Regions from separate parts of the Priestia sp. LL-8 genome, predicted to be linked through region 2. Evidence: a T-box and tRNA genes for the amino acid it is inferred to sense, from the RefSeq annotation. Region 2 holds a T-box; the other regions hold tRNA genes.
What was found. A T-box is a leader RNA that pairs with one kind of tRNA and senses whether it is charged. The one in region 2 lies ahead of serS (serine--tRNA ligase), so its partner is inferred to be a tRNA-Ser.
Positions count from the first base shown of each region.

Region 1: it encodes a tRNA-Ser, which carries the amino acid that the T-box ahead of serS (serine--tRNA ligase) is inferred to sense. The anticodon was not compared.
Region 3: it encodes a tRNA-Ser, which carries the amino acid that the T-box ahead of serS (serine--tRNA ligase) is inferred to sense. The anticodon was not compared.

Region 1 covers NZ_JAZAQH010000003.1:13,924-17,403, reverse strand. The annotation lists rRNA gene U9R83_RS27355 (23S ribosomal RNA) at 1-386, shown strand, start outside; rRNA gene rrf (5S ribosomal RNA) at 450-565, shown strand; tRNA gene U9R83_RS27345 (tRNA-Val) at 680-755, shown strand; tRNA gene U9R83_RS27340 (tRNA-Thr) at 760-835, shown strand; tRNA gene U9R83_RS27335 (tRNA-Tyr) at 844-927, shown strand; tRNA gene U9R83_RS27330 (tRNA-Gln) at 935-1,009, shown strand; tRNA gene U9R83_RS27325 (tRNA-Lys) at 1,014-1,089, shown strand; tRNA gene U9R83_RS27320 (tRNA-Leu) at 1,103-1,184, shown strand; tRNA gene U9R83_RS27315 (tRNA-Gly) at 1,204-1,278, shown strand; tRNA gene U9R83_RS27310 (tRNA-Cys) at 1,289-1,362, shown strand; tRNA gene U9R83_RS27305 (tRNA-Leu) at 1,375-1,463, shown strand; tRNA gene U9R83_RS27300 (tRNA-Arg) at 1,473-1,549, shown strand; tRNA gene U9R83_RS27295 (tRNA-Pro) at 1,554-1,630, shown strand; tRNA gene U9R83_RS27290 (tRNA-Ala) at 1,636-1,711, shown strand; tRNA gene U9R83_RS27285 (tRNA-Ser) at 1,722-1,814, shown strand; tRNA gene U9R83_RS27280 (tRNA-Asp) at 1,826-1,901, shown strand; tRNA gene U9R83_RS27275 (tRNA-Gly) at 1,913-1,986, shown strand; tRNA gene U9R83_RS27270 (tRNA-Ile) at 1,999-2,072, shown strand; tRNA gene U9R83_RS27265 (tRNA-Glu) at 2,115-2,186, shown strand; gene U9R83_RS27260 (recombinase family protein) at 3,095-3,480, shown strand, end outside.
Region 2 covers NZ_JAZAQH010000001.1:13,397-21,533, forward strand. The annotation lists rRNA gene U9R83_RS00050 (23S ribosomal RNA) at 1-611, shown strand, start outside; rRNA gene rrf (5S ribosomal RNA) at 674-789, shown strand; gene U9R83_RS00060 (YaaC family protein) at 816-1,781, opposite strand; gene guaB (IMP dehydrogenase) at 1,898-3,364, shown strand; gene U9R83_RS00070 (serine hydrolase) at 3,515-4,870, shown strand; gene pdxS (pyridoxal 5'-phosphate synthase lyase subunit PdxS) at 5,061-5,948, shown strand; gene pdxT (pyridoxal 5'-phosphate synthase glutaminase subunit PdxT) at 5,970-6,557, shown strand; T-box leader at 6,615-6,827, shown strand; gene serS (serine--tRNA ligase) at 6,880-8,137, shown strand, end outside.
Region 3 covers NZ_JAZAQH010000001.1:4,688,305-4,699,663, forward strand. The annotation lists gene U9R83_RS24430 (glucose-1-phosphate adenylyltransferase) at 1-277, opposite strand, end outside; gene glgB (1,4-alpha-glucan branching protein GlgB) at 228-2,189, opposite strand; tRNA gene U9R83_RS24440 (tRNA-Glu) at 2,485-2,556, opposite strand; tRNA gene U9R83_RS24445 (tRNA-Ser) at 2,577-2,667, opposite strand; tRNA gene U9R83_RS24450 (tRNA-Asn) at 2,671-2,745, opposite strand; tRNA gene U9R83_RS24455 (tRNA-Ile) at 2,749-2,825, opposite strand; tRNA gene U9R83_RS24460 (tRNA-Gly) at 2,832-2,905, opposite strand; tRNA gene U9R83_RS24465 (tRNA-His) at 2,917-2,992, opposite strand; tRNA gene U9R83_RS24470 (tRNA-Phe) at 3,003-3,078, opposite strand; tRNA gene U9R83_RS24475 (tRNA-Asp) at 3,087-3,162, opposite strand; tRNA gene U9R83_RS24480 (tRNA-Met) at 3,167-3,243, opposite strand; tRNA gene U9R83_RS24485 (tRNA-Ser) at 3,269-3,361, opposite strand; tRNA gene U9R83_RS24490 (tRNA-Met) at 3,389-3,465, opposite strand; tRNA gene U9R83_RS24495 (tRNA-Ala) at 3,496-3,571, opposite strand; tRNA gene U9R83_RS24500 (tRNA-Pro) at 3,577-3,653, opposite strand; tRNA gene U9R83_RS24505 (tRNA-Arg) at 3,658-3,734, opposite strand; tRNA gene U9R83_RS24510 (tRNA-Leu) at 3,744-3,832, opposite strand; tRNA gene U9R83_RS24515 (tRNA-Gly) at 3,847-3,921, opposite strand; tRNA gene U9R83_RS24520 (tRNA-Leu) at 3,945-4,026, opposite strand; tRNA gene U9R83_RS24525 (tRNA-Lys) at 4,040-4,115, opposite strand; tRNA gene U9R83_RS24530 (tRNA-Thr) at 4,123-4,198, opposite strand; tRNA gene U9R83_RS24535 (tRNA-Val) at 4,225-4,300, opposite strand; rRNA gene rrf (5S ribosomal RNA) at 4,310-4,425, opposite strand; rRNA gene U9R83_RS24545 (23S ribosomal RNA) at 4,536-7,471, opposite strand; rRNA gene U9R83_RS24550 (16S ribosomal RNA) at 7,697-9,248, opposite strand; gene U9R83_RS24555 (hypothetical protein) at 9,599-9,793, shown strand; gene U9R83_RS24560 (AMP-binding protein) at 10,037-11,359, shown strand, end outside.

The DNA of each region.
Region 1 (3,480 bases), on a different contig from region 2:
TCGCATCCTGGGGCTGTAGTCGGTCCCAAGGGTTGGGCTGTTCGCCCATTAAAGCGGTACGCGAGCTGGGTTCAGAACGTCGTGAGACAGTTCGGTCCCTATCCGTCGTGGGCGTAGGAAATTTGAGAGGAGCTGTCCTTAGTACGAGAGGACCGGGATGGACACACCGCTGGTGTACCAGTTGTCTTGCCAAAGGCATCGCTGGGTAGCTATGTGTGGACGGGATAAGTGCTGAAAGCATCTAAGCATGAAGCCCCCCTCAAGATGAGATTTCCCATAGCGCAAGCTAGTAAGATCCCTGAAAGATGATCAGGTTGATAGGTCAGAGGTGGAAGCGTGGCGACATGTGTAGCTGACTGATACTAATCGATCGAGGACTTAACCAAACTTTTAAAAGCGTAAGCTTTACTCAGCCAACTGTTATCTAGTTTTGAGAGAGCAATCTCTTGTCTGGTGGCGATAGCGAAGAGGTCACACCCGTTCCCATACCGAACACGGAAGTTAAGCTCTTTAGCGCCAATGGTAGTTGGGACTTTGTCCCTGTGAGAGTAGGACGTTGCCAGGCAATGAATAAAACCCCTTATGAGTCTCTTGTAAAGAGCATAGGGGTTTTTTATTTGAAATAGTTTATTATGAGTATTCAAAATAACGCTTATTAACGCGCTTATATAGATTCTTTGGAGGATTAGCTCAGCTGGGAGAGCACCTGCCTTACAAGCAGGGGGTCGGCGGTTCGATCCCGTCATCCTCCACCATCGTGCCGGTGTAGCTCAACTGGTAGAGCAACTGACTTGTAATCAGTAGGTTGGGGGTTCAAGTCCTCTTGCCGGCACCATTTATATCGGAGGGGTAGCGAAGTGGCTAAACGCGGCGGACTGTAAATCCGCTCCTTCGGGTTCGGCAGTTCGAATCTGCCCCCCTCCACCATCTTTATTGGGCTATCGCCAAGCGGTAAGGCAACGGATTTTGATTCCGTCATGCGTTGGTTCGAATCCAGCTAGCCCAGCCATAGAGAGCCATTAGCTCAGTTGGTAGAGCATCTGACTTTTAATCAGAGGGTCGAAGGTTCGAGTCCTTCATGGCTCACCAGTTATATTTACACGCGGGTGTGGCGGAATTGGCAGACGCGCTAGACTTAGGATCTAGTGTCTTATGACGTGGGGGTTCAAGTCCCTTCACCCGCATCTTAATTTAGATAAATGCGCGGAAGTAGTTCAGTGGTAGAACACCACCTTGCCAAGGTGGGGGTCGCGAGTTCGAACCTCGTCTTCCGCTCCATATATATATTGGCGGCATAGCCAAGTGGTAAGGCCAAGGTCTGCAAAACCTTTATCACCGGTTCAAATCCGGTTGCCGCCTCCACGTATAAGTCCTGCCGGGGTGGTGGAATTGGCAGACACACAGGACTTAAAATCCTGCGGTAGGTGACTACCGTGCCGGTTCAAGTCCGGCCCTCGGCACCATTTTAATAAGCGCCCGTAGCTCAATTGGATAGAGCGTTTGACTACGGATCAAAAGGTTAGGGGTTCGACTCCTCTCGGGCGCGCCATAAACGGGAAGTAGCTCAGCTTGGTAGAGCACTTGGTTTGGGACCAAGGGGTCGCAGGTTCGAATCCTGTCTTCCCGACCATTTATGGGGCCTTAGCTCAGCTGGGAGAGCGCCTGCCTTGCACGCAGGAGGTCAGCGGTTCGATCCCGCTAGGCTCCACCATACAGTACACGGAGGAATACCCAAGTCCGGCTGAAGGGATCGGTCTTGAAAACCGACAGGGGTGTTAAAGCCCGCGGGGGTTCGAATCCCTCTTCCTCCGCCATTTTCTATTTTGGTCCCGTGGTGTAGCGGTTAACATGCCTGCCTGTCACGCAGGAGATCGCGGGTTCGATTCCCGTCGGGACCGCCACTTTAAAATATGCGGGTGTAGTTTAGTGGTAAAACCTCAGCCTTCCAAGCTGATGTCGTGAGTTCGATTCTCATCACCCGCTCCAAATCCAAGTAAAGGGCCTATAGCTCAGCTGGTTAGAGCGCACGCCTGATAAGCGTGAGGTCGGTGGTTCGAGTCCACTTAGGCCCATCATGTTTTATAGTAATTGAATTTAACTTATAAATTGATACTGGCCCGTTGGTCAAGCGGTTAAGACACCGCCCTTTCACGGCGGTAACACGGGTTCGAATCCCGTACGGGTCATCAAAAAAGCAGTTTGCATTTGCAAACTGCTTTTTTATTTCTATTAAATAAAATTAGGAGGAGATTGAATAAGAAAAGCGAAATAAGCTGTGGTAGCTTCTGCCGTAGGTTTAGTTATTTAGTTAGCGACTCCATTAGCTCTACCGAATTTAGGAGGTTCTTCTGGATCAGCAGAAGCTGCTGATGTTGAAGGAGACGTAACGGAAAAAGCGTTCTTTGAATCTGCTCAATAGTACAATGTAATGGTACTGGGTCTTTAGAGATGATTCGAACAAACAGGTGATGACCAAAAAACGGTCAACTTTCATAGACCTTAACCGAATGGACTCTTCTGTAACGAGAAACAATGTTTAAAGATCTCCACCATTTTATGTATTAATAACTTAAAACCTTAAATAAAATACTCTCCTTAATATAAATGCCTTTATAAAAGTTGTGCTAATCTCTTTTCTTAATTGCTGAAAATTTGTATCTAATCCCCCCATTGTGTGTAAAACAAAAGTTAAATTCCTTACAGAGCGTTTCTCTGCACGTTAAAGACATATAATTTAATGTTTTTTATTAATAAATGCTGTAATTAAATAATCTCTGCATAAATTTAGACCTTTCTTCTTATCACATTAATTTAATAGGGGATATAATATCAATTTCCTATGTATTGTTCATGACATAGTTATTTGGCTAATGTTTAAATCACTAAGGAAATACTTCTATACATTTAATAAATATATAAAAGGAAAGTTCGTAAAAGTATACTTTTACGAACTTTCCTTTTATATAAGAAATCTACTGTTTTTATCGTTCGTTTAAGTAAGAAAAGTAATTACGAACGTTCTCTTTATCTAATACACTTTTACGAACGTTTTTGGTAGAATAAAAAGAAGATAGACACAAAAGGGAGTATAAAAATGGAAAATAGAAAATTTGGATATATCCGTGTAAGCAGCCGAGATCAAAATGAAGGACGACAACTTCAGTCCATGGAAGAAGTGGGCATTTCTCCTCGAGATATTTTCATGGATAAACAAAGTGGAAAAAATTTCAATCGAGAACAGTACCAATTACTAAAACGAATGATTCGTAAAGGAGATATTCTTTACATTCATTCACTAGATCGTTTTGGTCGTAACAAAGAAGAAATTTTACAAGAGTGGAATGCTATTACGAAAGAAATTGAGGCAGACATTGTTGTCTTGGATATGCCTTTGCTGGATACGACTCAGTATAAGGATAGCTTGGGAACCTTTATTGCAGATTTGGTTCTTCAAATTTTGTCCTGGATGGCGCAAGAAGA
Region 2 (8,137 bases):
GGTTCCCTCAGAATGGTTGGAAATCATTCGTAGAGTGTAAAGGCACAAGGGAGCTTGACTGCGAGACCTACAAGTCGAGCAGGGACGAAAGTCGGGCTTAGTGATCCGGTGGTTCCGCATGGAAGGGCCATCGCTCAACGGATAAAAGCTACCCCGGGGATAACAGGCTTATCTCCCCCAAGAGTCCACATCGACGGGGAGGTTTGGCACCTCGATGTCGGCTCATCGCATCCTGGGGCTGTAGTCGGTCCCAAGGGTTGGGCTGTTCGCCCATTAAAGCGGTACGCGAGCTGGGTTCAGAACGTCGTGAGACAGTTCGGTCCCTATCCGTCGTGGGCGTAGGAAATTTGAGAGGAGCTGTCCTTAGTACGAGAGGACCGGGATGGACACACCGCTGGTGTACCAGTTGTCTTGCCAAAGGCATCGCTGGGTAGCTATGTGTGGACGGGATAAGTGCTGAAAGCATCTAAGCATGAAGCCCCCCTCAAGATGAGATTTCCCATAGCGCAAGCTAGTAAGATCCCTGAAAGATGATCAGGTTGATAGGTCAGAGGTGGAAGCGTGGCGACATGTGTAGCTGACTGATACTAATCGATCGAGGACTTAACCAAACTTTAAAAGCGTAAGCTTTACTCAGCAAACTGTTACCTAGTTTTGAGAGAGCAATCTCTTGTCTGGTGGCGATAGCGAAGAGGTCACACCCGTTCCCATACCGAACACGGAAGTTAAGCTCTTTAGCGCCAATGGTAGTTGGGACTTTGTCCCTGTGAGAGTAGGACGTTGCCAGGCACTTGAAAAAAGACTAGCTATTTTAGCTAGTCTTTTTTTGTATGTTCATTTAAGTAACAAGAAATTAAGTAAGGAATCTTTTGAGCCGTAACCTCAAGGAATCTCAAGATAAATGGGTAATCTTTCGAAGAGTATGTATGCAATAATTCATACCACCACTCTGTTTCATAACGTGAAATCATACTTAAATTATAAAGTAATAAGTAATGTGCCAACATCTCAGGGAAATATAAGCAGCTATCTTTTTCCAACGGTGCATGCAGTGTGTTATCTTGGAAATTGTACATAAAAGGTGAACAATTATATAAACAGTTTGAAGGGTCAAGAATACGTACCTGATCTTCTGACAGAGACAATGATAGGCGGGAACGCTCTTTTAAAAAAGAGTAGAGCCTTTCGTGATTCATATGATAACACCGTGTAACTTGTTCAGGAATAGACAAAGAGGTAGCTGGAAGCGATCCAATAGTTGTTAAATGGGAAAATGACCTAGTACCCAAATTTAAAAATAATGTATCTAATTCCGGTACGCACGATAACAGGTAATTCATTGTATATTTACTACCTTCCAGTTGTTTCACATGAAACAATTCTTCTCCTACTTGCGAAAACAAACCGCTTTTTTGGATCTTAACTTCATCATCTAAAAAATCATAACTTTGTTTTTTTCTTTTTCGTGTTGATACTCCATGTGCTAATACCGCCGTATTTTCTGGATATACGGGGTTTTGTGTTAACAAACAGGCTTTTAACAGCTGTGACATTCCATAAAATAATAAAACTGGTTGAACTGATACAGGAGATTGTGCCGCAACTTGATAATAATTTTTACTGTGTTCCAAATAATAAATAAAGGGGTAACTGTTTTTAAAGCTATGTTGCTCTGCATCGCTATAATTCAATTTTTGATAGCGCTTTTTTAAAAAGTCTTGTACAAAAGGAACGGAGAAAAATAAATTGTAGGACGTCCAAACATCATTAAATTTATGCAACTAAATCACCTTTTCTTTTTATTAGAATTATCTGATATCTAGTGAAGTTATTGACAGGTACATATCTGCTTGTTAATCTACTAATAATATTCTGTCGTTTAAAGGAGGATTCTATAATGTGGGAAAGCAAATTTTCTAAAGAAGGCTTAACATTTGATGACGTTTTACTGGTGCCAGCAAAATCTGAGGTACTACCTAAAGACGTTGATATGAGTGTTGAACTAACAAAAACATTAAAATTAAAGGTGCCGTTCATCAGTGCAGGAATGGATACAGTTACCGAAGCTGAAATGGCTATCGCGATGGCTAGACAAGGTGGCTTAGGTATCATTCACAAAAACATGTCGATTGAACAGCAAGCAGAACAAGTTGATAAAGTAAAACGTTCTGAAAGTGGTGTTATCACGGATCCTTTCTTTTTAACTCCTGAAAATCAAGTATTTGCTGCTGAACATTTAATGGGCAAATATCGTATCTCAGGTGTTCCAATTGTCAACAACGAAGAAGAACAAAAGCTAGTTGGAATTCTTACAAACCGCGACTTGCGTTTCATCCAAGATTATTCAATGCAAATTGCTGATGTAATGACAAAAGAAGAATTAGTTACTGCTCCAGTAGGAACGACTTTAGAAGAAGCAGAAAAAATTCTACAGCAATACAAAATTGAAAAGTTACCTCTTGTAGATGACAATGGCGTATTAAAAGGTCTTATTACGATTAAAGACATTGAAAAAGTAATTGAGTTTCCAAATGCAGCTAAGGACCAACAAGGTCGCTTATTAGTTGGAGCAGCTGTTGGCGTAACGGCTGATTCAAATGTTCGTATCGAAAAATTAGTACAAGCTGGCGTTGATGTTATCGTTATTGATACAGCGCATGGACATTCACAAGGCGTTTTAGATACGGTTCGCAGCATTCGTGAAGCATATCCAGAATTAAATATTATCGCTGGTAACGTAGCAACTGCTGAAGGTACAAAAGCATTAATTGAAGCGGGAGCAAACGTAGTAAAAGTAGGAATTGGACCTGGTTCAATTTGTACAACTCGTGTTGTAGCTGGTGTAGGCGTTCCACAAATTACAGCAGTATATGACTGTGCAACTGAAGCTCGTAAGCACGGTGTAGCTATTATCGCAGATGGTGGTATTAAATACTCTGGAGATATCGTAAAAGCACTTGCAGCTGGTGGACATACAGTAATGCTAGGAAGCCTTTTAGCAGGAACGACAGAAAGTCCTGGAGAAACAGAAATCTACCAAGGTAGACGTTTTAAAGTTTACCGTGGAATGGGCTCTGTAGGAGCTATGGAAAAAGGAAGTAAAGATCGATACTTCCAAGAAGATAATAAAAAATTAGTTCCGGAAGGTATTGAAGGTCGTTTACCTTACAAAGGACCTGTAGCAGATACTTTATACCAAATGATTGGTGGTTTACGCGCAGGGATGGGTTACTGTGGTTCAGCTAACTTAGAAGCGTTACGTGAACAGGCACAATTCATTCGTATGACTGGAGCAGGTTTAAGAGAAAGTCACCCACATGATGTACAAATTACAAAAGAATCTCCTAACTATTCTATGAGATAATCATGAATGTTTAAAAAACACGTTTCCCTATTAGGGAAACGTGTTTTTTATGTCGTTAATCATGAATGTAACAGTACTTCTTTATCTATTTTTTTAAATTTTAGTATGATAAAATTACATTTATGTGAGTTTACGTTTGGAGGGTATAGAGTGAGAAACGCAGTACAGAAACAATTAATTTGTGTCATTGCTGTTATGTTAATGGCCAGCGTATTTTTTGTCTCTACACAAGCATCAGCTGCTCCTAAAACAGATGATATTGGCGTTGAAGCAGATGCAGCGATCTTAGTAGAGGCAAGTACGGGGAAAGTATTATACGGGAAAAATACGGATGCTTTATTAGGTATTGCAAGCATGACAAAAATGATGACAGAATACCTAGTATTAGAATCGATAAAAGATAAGAAATTATCTTGGGATCAACGTGTGCCAGTTAGTAAATATGCAGCTAAAATTTCTCAGGATTATGGATTATCAAATGTACCGTTAATTGAAAACCAAAAATACACGGTGAAAGAATTATATGATGCCATGGCTATTTATTCGGCTAATGGAGCTGCAATTGCTTTAGCTGAAGCTGTCAGTGGTTCTGAAGAAGGTTTTATTAAGTTAATGAATGAAACGGCAAAAAGATTAAATATGGGTGAATCAAAATTTGTCAATTCTACAGGTCTTTCTAATTCTTTGCTAAAAGGAATGTATCCAAAAGGAACGAAGGAAGAAGATGAGAACCTTCTATCGGCTCGGGCAGTTGCTACCCTTGCTTATCACTTAATTCATGATTATCCAGAATCTTTGGAAGTAGCTAAAACTCCTTCTAAGATGTTTAGACAAGGGCAACAAGGCGAAACAAAAATGAACAATTGGAATAAGATGCTCCCAGGTTTTTCAGCTGCCTACAGCGGCGTAGACGGCTTAAAAACTGGTCATACAGATTTTGCAGGTCAATGTTTCACTGGAACTGCAGAGCGTAACGGGGTAAGATACATAACAGTTGTAATGAATGCCAAGGAAAACGGCAAGTCTACGGAAGCTGCTCGTTTCTCTCAAACGAAAAAGATATTGGATTATGCTTTTAGTCATTTTCAGTTAAAAGAAGTAGTGCCTGCTAACGGTGAGATTAAAGGGCATGAAACAATTGATGTTGCTAAAGGAAAATCAAAAGAAGCTTCCGTTTCTCCAAAGAATTCGGTAAAGATTATTACTGAAAAAGGTCAAAAAGATCATACTAAAATCAACTTTAAGTTAAACGATAAAGTTATGAACGATCAAAAAGTTGTTGCTTCTATTAAAAAAGGAGAAACAGTTGCTTATGTAAGTGCAACAAACAGCAATCTCAAAGATCTAGGCTATGTAGGAGGTCAAACTACAGATAGCATGACGCCGGTTGTGACAAACGAATCTGTTGAAAAAGCTGGATGGTTCTCTCTCGCTATCCGCAGTATTGGCAACTTCTTCAGCGATATTTGGATGAATGCTGCAAATACAGTAGATAATTGGTTTTAATGATAACTCAAGAGAAAGAAGAGATACTACAAGAGAGTATCTCTTCTTTTTATTTTTAGATTTGTTTATATATAATCTATAAATTAGATAGGAATTTTCCGAAAAATGCGGTAAAATAGACACTAAGTTTTGAATTTTGTATATACACTAAAAATTATTGTGAAACACTTGATACAGGAGGAAGACAAACATGAATAACATTACAGGTACTGATCGTGTAAAACGAGGAATGGCGGAAATGCAAAAAGGTGGCGTCATCATGGACGTTATCAATGCAGAGCAAGCAAAAATTGCAGAAGCAGCAGGCGCTGTTGCTGTTATGGCGTTAGAGCGTGTTCCAGCCGATATCCGTGCAGCAGGCGGCGTGTCTCGTATGGCAGACCCAACAATTGTTGAAGAAGTGATGAATGCTGTGTCCATTCCAGTTATGGCAAAAGCTCGTATTGGCCATATTGTTGAAGCACGCGTGCTAGAAGCGATGGGTGTAGACTACATCGATGAAAGTGAAGTGTTGACTCCAGCTGATGAGGAGTTTCATTTAAATAAAAATACATTTACGGTTCCATTTGTGTGCGGTTGCCGTGATCTTGGGGAAGCATCTCGTCGTATTGCTGAAGGAGCTGCAATGCTTCGTACAAAGGGCGAACCAGGGACAGGAAACATCGTAGAAGCAGTACGTCATATGCGTCAAGTAAACGCTCAAGTACGTAAAGTTGTGGGCATGGACGAAGATGAGTTAATGACAGAAGCTAAACTATTAGGCGCACCTTATGAGTTATTACTGCAAATTAAACGTGAAGGTCGTTTACCAGTTGTAAACTTTGCAGCAGGCGGTGTAGCAACACCAGCAGATGCAGCGTTAATGATGCAGCTTGGAGCAGACGGCGTGTTCGTTGGATCAGGAATCTTCAAATCAGACAACCCTGAAAAGTTTGCACGTGCAATCGTGGAAGCAACAACACATTATCAAGATTATGAGCTTATTGCAAACTTATCAAAAGGGTTAGGAAGTGCAATGAAAGGGATTGAAATTTCATCATTATTACCAGAAAACCGCATGCAAGAGCGTGGATGGTAATTTAAAGGGAGTTTTGACAAAATGGTAAAAGTAGGCGTGTTAGGATTACAAGGTGCCTTTCGCGAGCATGCACAAGCATTAGAAGCAGCAGGCGCTGAAGCCATTATCATAAAAAAAGTTGAACAGTTAAACGAAATAGATGGTTTAATCCTACCGGGCGGCGAAAGCACAGCAATGCGTCGTCTGATCGACAAATATGACTTTATGGAACCTCTTCGCCAGTTTGCACAAGCAGGTAAACCGGTATTTGGTACGTGTGCGGGTTTAATTTTACTCGCAGGACAAGTCGTTGACCGTGAAGAGCCCCATTTAGGTGTTATGGATATTACGGTAGCTCGCAACTCGTTTGGGCGTCAACGGGATAGCTTTGAAGCTGCCTTAAATATTAAAGATATCGGTGAAGATTTTATAGGCGTATTTATCCGTGCTCCGCATATTGTAGAAGTAGGAGAAAACGTTGAAGTCTTAGCCATGCATAACGACCGAATTGTTGCGGCAAGACAAGGTCAATTCTTGGGATGTTCGTTTCATCCAGAATTGACAGATGATGCTCGCATGGCGCAGTATTTTGTAGCAATGGTTGAAGAAGCTTCAAAAAAACCTGTATAAATGAATTGCATCTTGTAAAGACTTGTAGTACATTATGATTAATAAAAATGATATTGGTATAAAGCGTTGATAGGAAATAGTAATAAGATTTTTGATTTCAAGAGAGTCGATGGCTGGTGTGAATCGATAATCAATTCTTATGAATCCGTCCTGGAGCAAGCTGTCGAAAAAGTAGTAGGCAGTTTCGGTTCATCCGTTATCTGGTTTAAGAGGAAGGCTTATTTTAGCTTTCAATTAGGGTGGCAACGCGGGTAAACTCTCGTCCCTTTCATGGGGATGAGAGTTTTTATTTTGCCCTTTTATACTAAAGGAGGTACTAAGTATGTTAGATTTAAAATTTTTACGTGCTAATTTTAATGAAGTAAAAGAAAAGCTCAAGTTTCGTGGTGAGGACTTAACGGACTTAGGTCGCTTTGAAGAGTTAGATGCAAAACGCCGTGAGCTAATTGCTCAAACAGAAGAGTTAAAAAGCAAGCGAAATGAAGTATCACAGCAAATTGCACAATTGAAGCGTGAAAAACAAGATGCTGATCATTTAATCGTTGAAATGCGTGAAGTAGGAGATCGCGTAAAGCAATTGGATGAAGAGCTTCGCAGCGTTGAAGAAGAATTAGAACTATTGCTGCTTTCAATTCCTAACGTTCCACATGAAAGTACGCCTGTAGGTGAAACTGAAGATGATAACGTAGAAGTTCGCAAATGGGGAGAAATTAAACAATTTGATTTTGAACCAAAACCGCATTGGGATTTAGGAACAGATTTAAATATTTTAGATTTTGAAAGAGCTTCGAAAGTAACGGGAAGCCGCTTTGTATTTTATAAAGGGTTAGGTGCAAGATTAGAACGTGCTCTTATTAACTTTATGATGGATTTACATATGGATGAGCATGGTTATGAAGAAATCCTTCCTCCATATATGGTGAATCGCACAAGCATGACAGGAACAGGGCAGCTTCCTAAATTTGAAGAAGATGCATTCAAGATTAAAGAAGAAGATTATTTCTTAATTCCTACAGCTGAAGTACCAGTTACAAATTTACATCGTGATGAAATTTTAAGCGGAGATCAGCTTCCAATTGCTTATACAGCTTATAGTGCTTGCTTCCGCTCAGAAGCAGGCTCTGCAGGAAGAGATACACGTGGTCTTATTCGTCAGCATCAGTTTAATAAAGTAGAACTTGTTCGCTTTGTTAAGCCAGAAGATTCTTATGATGAATTAGAAAAATTAACGGGCCATGCTGAAAAGGTTCTTCAACTATTAGGTTTACCTTACCGAGTTCTAAGCATGTGTACAGCTGACTTAGGTTTCACAGCAGCCAAAAAGTATGATATTGAAGTTTGGATTCCAAGTTATGAAACGTATCGTGAAATTTCTTCTTGTTCAAACTTTGAAAGCTTCCAAGCTCGCCGTGCTAATATTCGCTTCCGCCGTGATACAAAAGCAAAACCAGAGCATGTTCATACATTAAATGGTTCTGGTTTAGCAATTGGCCGTACGGTAGCTGCAATTTTAGAAAACTACCAGCAGGAAGATGGATCAATTCAAATTCCAGAAGTGCTGCGTCCATATATGGGAAATA
Region 3 (11,359 bases), 4.7 Mb from region 2:
CCGCGTATGGAGGCAATACTGTGACACCACCATTCCGTCGATCCAAATCCCAAGCGCTTCCAATTCCAATGTATGAATTGAGAACTAGCGGTTGATATTGTGTTAATACACCTACTGTTTCAATACCTGAATTTGTACAATTACTTAAAGCAAAATCAATAATTCGATACTTACCACCAAATGGTACAGCTGGCTTTGCTAGATTTTTTGTAAGCGAACTTAGCCGACTACCTTTTCCTCCTGCCAATAACATCGCTACGCATTTCTTTTTTAACATGTTGTTTTCTCTCCCCTCGTTTTCTCTTTGCTCGTAGTATACTAATGCCAAACGGCGGAATATTCATTTCAATGCAAAAAGGTTGGCCGTGAAACGATTCATCCACTGATTTTAATGCCTTTTTATTTACAATGCCTGAACCGCCGTACACTTCGTCATCACTGTTAATAACTTCAATGTACTCTGTCTCAACTGGAACTCCAACTTTGTAAGAATGATATGGATGCTCAGAAAAATTGCTAACAACTATAAAAATCTCCTGATTTTCTTTCGACTTGCGAATAAAGGAGAAAATTTGTTGATGATGATTGTTAACATCAATCCATTCAAATCCATCTGGATTATGGTCTAATTCGTATAAAGGCTTGCTTCTTTTATAAATCTTGATGAGATCCTTCATATATCCGTTAAGATTGCGATGCATGTCAAAGTCATAAAGCATCCAGTCTAACTCTTCTAAATCTTTCCACTCATCAAATTGGCCAAACTCTCCGCCCATAAATAAAAGCTTTTTTCCAGGGTGTGCAAAGAAATATCCATATAGCAGTCGAAGCTGTGCAAACTTGCGCCAGTAATCACCTGGCATCTTATTAAGCAATGATTTTTTCCCATGTACGACTTCATCATGAGAAAGCGGCAAAATAAAGTTTTCGTTAAACGCATACATTAGTGAAAAGGTCATTTTATCGTGAAGATAGGGACGTCTTTCCACGCCAGCTTCCATGTACGTTAAAACGTCATTCATCCATCCCATGTTCCACTTATAATTAAAGCCTAAACCGCCCTCATACGTAGGTGCTGTAACAAGGGGCCAATCCGTTGAATCTTCTGCCATCATTAATATCGTTTCATCAGATTTAAAAACAGCTTCATTCAATTTTTTTAAGAAGCTGACAGCTCCATCATTTACTGCTTTTCCAGAAGAATTTTGCCAATAAAGCATATTAGCTACAGCATCTACTCGAAATCCATCTATGTGGAAGTACTCCAACCAAAACAAAGCGTTCGAAATGAGAAAACTTTGTACTTCAGGCTTGCCTAAATCGAAATTAACTGTTCCCCAAACATAGTTTTCACGGTCGGGTTCTTTTTTGTATTCATAAGTAGGTTCTCCATCAAACATATACAGACCATGTTCATCCTTACAAAAATGCCCGGGTACCCAGTCTAAAAGAACGCCTATATTATTTTGATGACACTCATCTATAAAGTTCATCAACTCTTTAGGTGTACCATATCGACTGGTAGCAGAATAGTATCCAGTTCCTTGATATCCCCAGGATCGGTCGAGCGGATGCTCAATGACTGGTAATAACTCAATATGTGTAAAACCTTGTTCAGCAATATAAGGAATAAGCTCCTGTGCTAATTCACTGTATGTATAAAGGCTGCCATCTTCATGAGTCCTCCAAGACCCTGCATGCAGCTCGTAAATACACAGTGGTCTTTCATATATATTTTGCTGTTTTTTCTTTCTACGCCAATATTGGTCGTTCCATTTGTACCCATCCAATGAGTAAACAATAGAAGCAGTGTTTGGACGCACTTCACTGAAGAAAGCGTATGGATCTGCTTTTAATTTTTTTTGATTGCTTTGTGTGATGATTTCATATTTATAAATAGTCCCTTGTTCTAATTCAGGGATAAATGTCATCCAAATACCTTCTTCATTAACTTTAACCATTGAATGTTGAAAACCGTTCCATTTATTAAAATCACCTACAACGCTTACACCCTTTGCATGAGGTGCCCACACGCAAAATCGTACGCCTTCAATTCCTTCTACCGTTACCTGATGCGCACCGAAAATAGAGTAACTGCGAAATAAGTTTCCTTCGTGATACAAATGAACATCAAATTCAGTAGGCTGAACCGCTAGATTCACTTTTGCCACCCCTTTAACTTCAAACATGATATACGCACATAATATACGCTTCTTACCACTCATTCCCTTTTATAGTAAAAACATAAACCTTTTCTGCAAATATAATAGAATAAATGTTCTTTAAAATTACTCTTTATTCCATGCTCTTCATACTTTATTACTTTATGAATAATTCCATATGATATAGGGAAAATCCTGCTTGAAACTTACTTTTTATTCTGAAAATTCATGGTAATTATTCCTAACTATTATTTCTGTTTACTTAATCTTTAAAAAAGCGCAAATAAAAAAAGGTTTGCAATATATGCAAACCTTTTTAAGATGACCCGTACGGGATTCGAACCCGTGTTACCGCCGTGAAAGGGCGGTGTCTTAACCGCTTGACCAACGGGCCATATTTAAATTTAAAACGACTGGCGGAGAAGGAGGGATTTGAACCCTCGCGCCGCTTACACGACCTACACCCTTAGCAGGGGCGCCTCTTCAGCCACTTGAGTACTTCTCCGTATGGCTCCACAGGTAGGACTCGAACCTACGACCGATCGGTTAACAGCCGATAGCTCTACCACTGAGCTACTGTGGAATATGGTGGGCCTAAGTGGACTCGAACCACCGACCTCACGCTTATCAGGCGTGCGCTCTAACCAGCTGAGCTATAGGCCCATTATTTGGAGCGGGTGATGAGAATCGAACTCACGACATCAGCTTGGAAGGCTGAGGTTTTACCACTAAACTACACCCGCGTTACTTAAGATGGGGCGACTGATGGGAATCGAACCCACGAATGCCGGAACCACAATCCGGTGCGTTAACCACTTCGCCACAATCGCCGTCTTAAAATGGTGGCTCGGGACGGAATCGAACCGCCGACACAAGGATTTTCAGTCCTTTGCTCTACCAACTGAGCTACCGAGCCAAACAAAATGGCGGTCCCGACGGGAATCGAACCCGCGATCTCCTGCGTGACAGGCAGGCATGTTAACCGCTACACCACGGGACCACTTTGGTTGCGGGGACAGGATTTGAACCTGCGACCTTCGGGTTATGAGCCCGACGAGCTACCGAACTGCTCCACCCCGCGATGATATGAATATGATATAAATAAATGGCGGAGGAAGAGGGATTCGAACCCCCGCGGGCTTTAACACCCCTGTCGGTTTTCAAGACCGATCCCTTCAGCCGGACTTGGGTATTCCTCCGTATATTTATAACAAATGTAACTTATATGGTAGCGGCGGAGGGAGTCGAACCCACGACCTCACGGGTATGAACCGTACGCTCTAGCCAGCTGAGCTACACCGCCATATTATTCGTTACAATTATTTAATTTAATTGGTGGAGCCTAGCGGGATCGAACCGCTGACCTCCTGCGTGCAAGGCAGGCGCTCTCCCAGCTGAGCTAAGGCCCCATAAATGGTCGGGAAGACAGGATTCGAACCTGCGACCCCTTGGTCCCAAACCAAGTGCTCTACCAAGCTGAGCTACTTCCCGTTTATGGCGCGCCCGAGAGGAGTCGAACCCCTAACCTTTTGATCCGTAGTCAAACGCTCTATCCAATTGAGCTACGGGCGCTTATTAAAATGGTGCCGAGGGCCGGACTTGAACCGGCACGGTAGTCACCTACCGCAGGATTTTAAGTCCTGTGTGTCTGCCAATTCCACCACCCCGGCAGGACTTATATATGTGGAGCGGAAGACGAGGTTCGAACTCGCGACCCCCACCTTGGCAAGGTGGTGTTCTACCACTGAACTACTTCCGCGCATATATGAAATTAATGAAAGATGCGGGTGAAGGGACTTGAACCCCCACGTCGTAAGACACTAGATCCTAAGTCTAGCGCGTCTGCCAATTCCGCCACACCCGCGTGTGAATATAAATGGTGAGCCATGAAGGACTCGAACCTTCGACCCTCTGATTAAAAGTCAGATGCTCTACCAACTGAGCTAATGGCTCGAAAAAATGGTGCCGGCAAGAGGACTTGAACCCCCAACCTACTGATTACAAGTCAGTTGCTCTACCAATTGAGCTACACCGGCGTGCAATCTCTGACTTAAATAGTCGATGGTGGAGGATGACGGGATCGAACCGCCGACCCCCTGCTTGTAAGGCAGGTGCTCTCCCAGCTGAGCTAATCCTCCGATATATAAGCCTGGCAACGTCCTACTCTCACAGGGACAAAGTCCCAACTACCATTGGCGCTAAAGAGCTTAACTTCCGTGTTCGGTATGGGAACGGGTGTGACCTCTTCGCTATCGCCACCAGACATATTACATTATACACTATTTCATAAAGAAAGCAATACTTTTTTTCGAAAGATTTATTCTTTCAAAACTAGATAACAGTTTGCTGAGCAAAGCTTACGCTTTTAAAGTTTTGGTTAAGTCCTCGATCGATTAGTATCAGTCAGCTACACATGTCGCCACGCTTCCACCTCTGACCTATCAACCTGATCATCTTTCAGGGATCTTACTAGCTTGCGCTATGGGAAATCTCATCTTGAGGGGGGCTTCATGCTTAGATGCTTTCAGCACTTATCCCGTCCACACATAGCTACCCAGCGATGCCTTTGGCAAGACAACTGGTACACCAGCGGTGTGTCCATCCCGGTCCTCTCGTACTAAGGACAGCTCCTCTCAAATTTCCTACGCCCACGACGGATAGGGACCGAACTGTCTCACGACGTTCTGAACCCAGCTCGCGTACCGCTTTAATGGGCGAACAGCCCAACCCTTGGGACCGACTACAGCCCCAGGATGCGATGAGCCGACATCGAGGTGCCAAACCTCCCCGTCGATGTGGACTCTTGGGGGAGATAAGCCTGTTATCCCCGGGGTAGCTTTTATCCGTTGAGCGATGGCCCTTCCATGCGGAACCACCGGATCACTAAGCCCGACTTTCGTCCCTGCTCGACTTGTAGGTCTCGCAGTCAAGCTCCCTTGTGCCTTTACACTCTACGAATGATTTCCAACCATTCTGAGGGAACCTTTGGGCGCCTCCGTTACATTTTAGGAGGCGACCGCCCCAGTCAAACTGCCCACCTGACACTGTCTCCCGGCCCGATCAGGGCCGCGGGTTAGAATTTCAATACAGCCAGGGTAGTATCCCACCGACGCCTCCACCGAAGCTAGCGCTCCGGCTTCTCAGGCTCCTACCTATCCTGTACAAGCTGTACCAAAATTCAATATCAGGCTACAGTAAAGCTCCACGGGGTCTTTCCGTCCTGTCGCGGGTAACCTGCATCTTCACAGGTACTATAATTTCACCGAGTCTCTCGTTGAGACAGTGCCCAGATCGTTACGCCTTTCGTGCGGGTCGGAACTTACCCGACAAGGAATTTCGCTACCTTAGGACCGTTATAGTTACGGCCGCCGTTTACTGGGGCTTCGATTCAGAGCTTCTCCCAAAGGATAACCCCTCCTCTTAACCTTCCAGCACCGGGCAGGCGTCAGCCCCTATACTTCGCCTTGCGGCTTCGCAGAGACCTGTGTTTTTGCTAAACAGTCGCCTGGGCCTATTCACTGCGGCTCTCTCGGGCTATACACCCTACCAGAGCACCCCTTCTCCCGAAGTTACGGGGTCATTTTGCCGAGTTCCTTAACGAGAGTTCTCTCGATCACCTTAGGATTCTCTCCTCGCCTACCTGTGTCGGTTTGCGGTACGGGCACCTCCCGCCTCGCTAGAGGCTTTTCTTGGCAGTGTGGAATCAGGAACTTCGGTACTATAATTCCCTCGTCATCACAGCTCAGCCTTTATGATGAGCGGATTTGCCTACTCATCAGCCTAACTGCTTGAACGCGCATATCCAGCAGCGCGCTTACCCTATCCTACTGCGTCCCCCCATTACTCAAACGGCGGGGAGGTGGTACAGGAATATCAACCTGTTGGCCATCGCCTACGCTTTTCAGCCTCGGCTTAGGTCCCGACTAACCCTGAGCGGACGAGCCTTCCTCAGGAAACCTTAGGCATTCGGTGGACAAGATTCTCACTTGTCTTTCGCTACTCATACCGGCATTCTCACTTCTAAGCGCTCCACCAGTCCTTACGGTCTGACTTCACAGCACTTAGAACGCTCTCCTACCACTGACATCAAAGATGTCAATCCACAGCTTCGGTGATACGTTTAGCCCCGGTACATTTTCGGCGCAGAGTCACTCGACCAGTGAGCTATTACGCACTCTTTAAATGGTGGCTGCTTCTAAGCCAACATCCTGGTTGTCTAAGCAACTCCACATCCTTTTCCACTTAACGTATACTTGGGGACCTTAGCTGGTGGTCTGGGCTGTTTCCCTTTTGACTACGGATCTTATCACTCGCAGTCTGACTCCCATGGATAAGTCTTTGGCATTCGGAGTTTGACTGAATTCGGTAACCCGTTGGGGGCCCCTAGTCCAATCAGTGCTCTACCTCCAAGACTCTCACAACATGAGGCTAGCCCTAAAGCTATTTCGGAGAGAACCAGCTATCTCCAGGTTCGATTGGAATTTCTCCGCTACCCACACCTCATCCCCGCACTTTTCAACGTGCGTGGGTTCGGGCCTCCATTCAGTGTTACCTGAACTTCACCCTGGACATGGGTAGATCACCTGGTTTCGGGTCTACAACCACATACTAAACGCCCTATTCAGACTCGCTTTCGCTACGGCTCCGCCTTATCAGCTTAACCTTGCATGGGATCGTAACTCGCCGGTTCATTCTACAAAAGGCACGCCATCACCCGTTAACGGGCTCTGACTACTTGTAGGCACACGGTTTCAGGATCTCTTTCACTCCCCTTCCGGGGTGCTTTTCACCTTTCCCTCACGGTACTGGTTCACTATCGGTCACTAGGTAGTATTTAGCCTTGGGAGATGGTCCTCCCAGCTTCCGACGGAATTTCACGTGTTCCGCCGTACTCAGGATCCACTCAAGAGGGAACGAAGTTTCAACTACAGGGTTGTTACCTTCTTCGACGGACCTTTCCAGGTCGCTTCATTTACTTCGTTCCTTTGTAACTCCGTATAGAGTGTCCTACAACCCCAAGAGGCAAGCCTCTTGGTTTGGGCTAATTCCGTTTCGCTCGCCGCTACTCAGGAAATCGCATTTGCTTTCTCTTCCTCCGGGTACTTAGATGTTTCAGTTCCCCGGGTCTGCCTTCAATATCCTATGTATTCAGATAAAGATACTGTTCCATTACGAACAGTGGGTTTCCCCATTCGGAAATCTCCGGATCAAAGCTCACTTACAGCTCCCCGAAGCATATCGGTGTTAGTCCCGTCCTTCATCGGCTCCTAGTGCCAAGGCATTCACCGTGCGCCCTTTCTAACTTAACCATTAGCGAATAAATGGTACAACATATTGTTGTGTTATTTATTGGTTTGATTAAAGAAAAGTTTCACTTTTCCTCAGCAATTACTGTTATCTAGTTTTCAAAGAACAATCGCAACCAAAATTCTTCTTATCTAATAAGAAGAAAGTAGTGTGCTTTCTATAATTGAGAGATTGAACTCTCAAAACTGAACAAAGTGTCAAAACGTACGTCATGTAAAAATCCTTAGAAAGGAGGTGATCCAGCCGCACCTTCCGATACGGCTACCTTGTTACGACTTCACCCCAATCATCTGTCCCACCTTAGGCGGCTAGCTCCTTACGGTTACTCCACCGACTTCGGGTGTTACAAACTCTCGTGGTGTGACGGGCGGTGTGTACAAGGCCCGGGAACGTATTCACCGCGGCATGCTGATCCGCGATTACTAGCGATTCCAGCTTCATGTAGGCGAGTTGCAGCCTACAATCCGAACTGAGAATGGTTTTATGGGATTGGCTTGACCTCGCGGTCTTGCAGCCCTTTGTACCATCCATTGTAGCACGTGTGTAGCCCAGGTCATAAGGGGCATGATGATTTGACGTCATCCCCACCTTCCTCCGGTTTGTCACCGGCAGTCACCTTAGAGTGCCCAACTAAATGCTGGCAACTAAGATCAAGGGTTGCGCTCGTTGCGGGACTTAACCCAACATCTCACGACACGAGCTGACGACAACCATGCACCACCTGTCACTCTGTCCCCCGAAGGGGAACGCTCTATCTCTAGAGTTGTCAGAGGATGTCAAGACCTGGTAAGGTTCTTCGCGTTGCTTCGAATTAAACCACATGCTCCACCGCTTGTGCGGGCCCCCGTCAATTCCTTTGAGTTTCAGTCTTGCGACCGTACTCCCCAGGCGGAGTGCTTAATGCGTTAGCTGCAGCACTAAAGGGCGGAAACCCTCTAACACTTAGCACTCATCGTTTACGGCGTGGACTACCAGGGTATCTAATCCTGTTTGCTCCCCACGCTTTCGCGCCTCAGCGTCAGTTACAGACCAAAAAGCCGCCTTCGCCACTGGTGTTCCTCCACATCTCTACGCATTTCACCGCTACACGTGGAATTCCGCTTTTCTCTTCTGCACTCAAGTTCCCCAGTTTCCAATGACCCTCCACGGTTGAGCCGTGGGCTTTCACATCAGACTTAAGAAACCGCCTGCGCGCGCTTTACGCCCAATAATTCCGGATAACGCTTGCCACCTACGTATTACCGCGGCTGCTGGCACGTAGTTAGCCGTGGCTTTCTGGTTAGGTACCGTCAAGGTACAAGCAGTTACTCTCGTACTTGTTCTTCCCTAACAACAGAGTTTTACGACCCGAAAGCCTTCATCACTCACGCGGCGTTGCTCCGTCAGACTTTCGTCCATTGCGGAAGATTCCCTACTGCTGCCTCCCGTAGGAGTCTGGGCCGTGTCTCAGTCCCAGTGTGGCCGATCACCCTCTCAGGTCGGCTATGCATCGTTGCCTTGGTGAGCCGTTACCTCACCAACTAGCTAATGCACCGCGGGCCCATCTGTAAGTGATAGCCGAAACCATCTTTCAATCATCTCCCATGAAGGAGAAGATCCTATCCGGTATTAGCTTCGGTTTCCCGAAGTTATCCCAGTCTTACAGGCAGGTTGCCCACGTGTTACTCACCCGTCCGCCGCTAACGTCATAGAAGCAAGCTTCTAATCAGTTCGCTCGACTTGCATGTATTAGGCACGCCGCCAGCGTTCATCCTGAGCCAGGATCAAACTCTCCGAAGAAATGTTTGACTTGCTCAATTTAAAAAATAAAAATTAACGTTGACGTTTGTCGCTTTGTTCAGTTTTCAAAGTTCAACCGCCGCTCTTAAGCGACTTTACTATCATAACAAGTTGCAACCTAGTTGTCAACAAGTTTTTTTATTTATCACTTCGATGTTTGCTTCAGCAGTTCATCTTAGCGACATTTAATAATATACCATGCCTTCTTTTATTGTGCAATAGTTTTTCGATATATTTTTAAAAACTATTTTCTCGTACACGAAACGTTAGCCAATTAATAGATACTAGCATATCTAGACCCAAACTAGCATAATGTCTATTAAATCATTATCCGCCAAGGAGGCGTTCACTTGGATACCTTAATTGCAGCTGCACTCTATTTGTCCTTTTGTATGTCTATTCTCTTAATTTCACTTGCTTATTGGGAATCAATTCAAATGTCTAATAAAGAAGGCAAAGTCAACGGCCTTTCATTTATTTCACTTTCAACATTCAGCATGATTTTTTGTTTGTTTACTTCATATTTTTATACCATTCTTTATTAACATGATGTTACGTTGTCTTCTTATAAAAAGGAGACATTTCTTTATTTTATTACAATATTCGCATTCGGTATACTTACTTATTGAAATCAATACGATAAATTTAGTTCCCCCCTTCTTCATACGTGCGATGGACAGTGAAGGAATTTGTCGAATGATTTTTTGGAACACTTTCTTTAAATTTGATAAACTACTTTTAGAAAACGCTTTCATATATACTTTAACATTATTCAAGGAGGAAACCAAATGAAACCATTGCTTGAATTAACGGTTGGAGAACTTTTAAAAGAAAGTACAAAAAAGTTTGGGCATCAAGAAGCGGTTATCTACTCTGAACAAAATATTCGCTATACGTACGCAGAGTTTTATCAAGAAACCTCTCGAGTTGCAAAGGCACTTCTAGCCACCGGTCTCAAAAAAGGCGATCATATCGCTATCTGGGCTACCAATGTGCCGGAATGGTTGCTTCTGCAATTCGCAGCAGCTAGAATAGGCGCTGTTTTGGTTACCCTTAATACAAGCTACCAATCCTCTGAATTAGAGTATGTATTGAGTCATTCTGATACAGCAGCGCTATTTTTCATTGATGAATTTAAAAGCACTTCTTATACGTCTATTATCACCGGTATTGAACATAATCTTCCCAAACTAAAACATCTTATAAACTTAAGTGGATCAAGCGAACATACTTCTTGGGACGAGTTCTTAATGAGTAGCTCAATGGTATCGGATGAGGTTCTCGATAAGCATGAGCAATCCCTACATATCCATGAAGTTATCAATATGCAATACACTTCCGGAACAACAGGTTTTCCAAAAGGAGTTATGCTAAGTCACCATAATATAGTAAACAACGGCTTTTTAGTTGCTCAGTCTATGAAACTGACTAACGAAGACCGCTTATGTATCCCAGTTCCTTTCTTTCATTGTTTTGGATGTGTGCTGGGCGTTCTAGCATGCGTATCCGTAGGTGCTACTATGCTACCGATTATTGAATTTCAGCCTTCCTCTGTTTTACGCACCGTAGAGAAAGAAAAATGTACAGCGCTTCACGGTGTACCAACTATGTTTATTGCGGAATTAAATGCACTTGAATTTAATCAATATGATTTATCTACTCTTCGCACAGGAATCATGGCTGGTTCTAATTGTCCAGCAGAAGTAATGAAGCGAGTCATAAATGACATGGGTATCAACGAAATTACTATCGCCTATGGTCAAACCGAAACATCTCCTGTAATTACCCAAACAACCCCAACTGATTCTATCGAGCGGCGAGTACAAACGGTTGGCAAAGTGCATGATCATGTACAGATTCAAATTATTAATCCAGTTACAGGTAAACAAGCTTCTTTCGGAGAACAAGGAGAACTTTGTGCAAAAGGATATTTAACAATGAAAGGGTATTATAAAATGCCGGAGGAAACAGAAAACACAATTGTAGAAGGTTGGCTACATACAGGAGATTTAGCTACCATCGATAAAGATGGCTATGTAAGAATTACGGGACGTTTAAAAGATATGATTATTAGAGGAGGCGAAAATATTTACCCAAGAGAAATTGAAGAG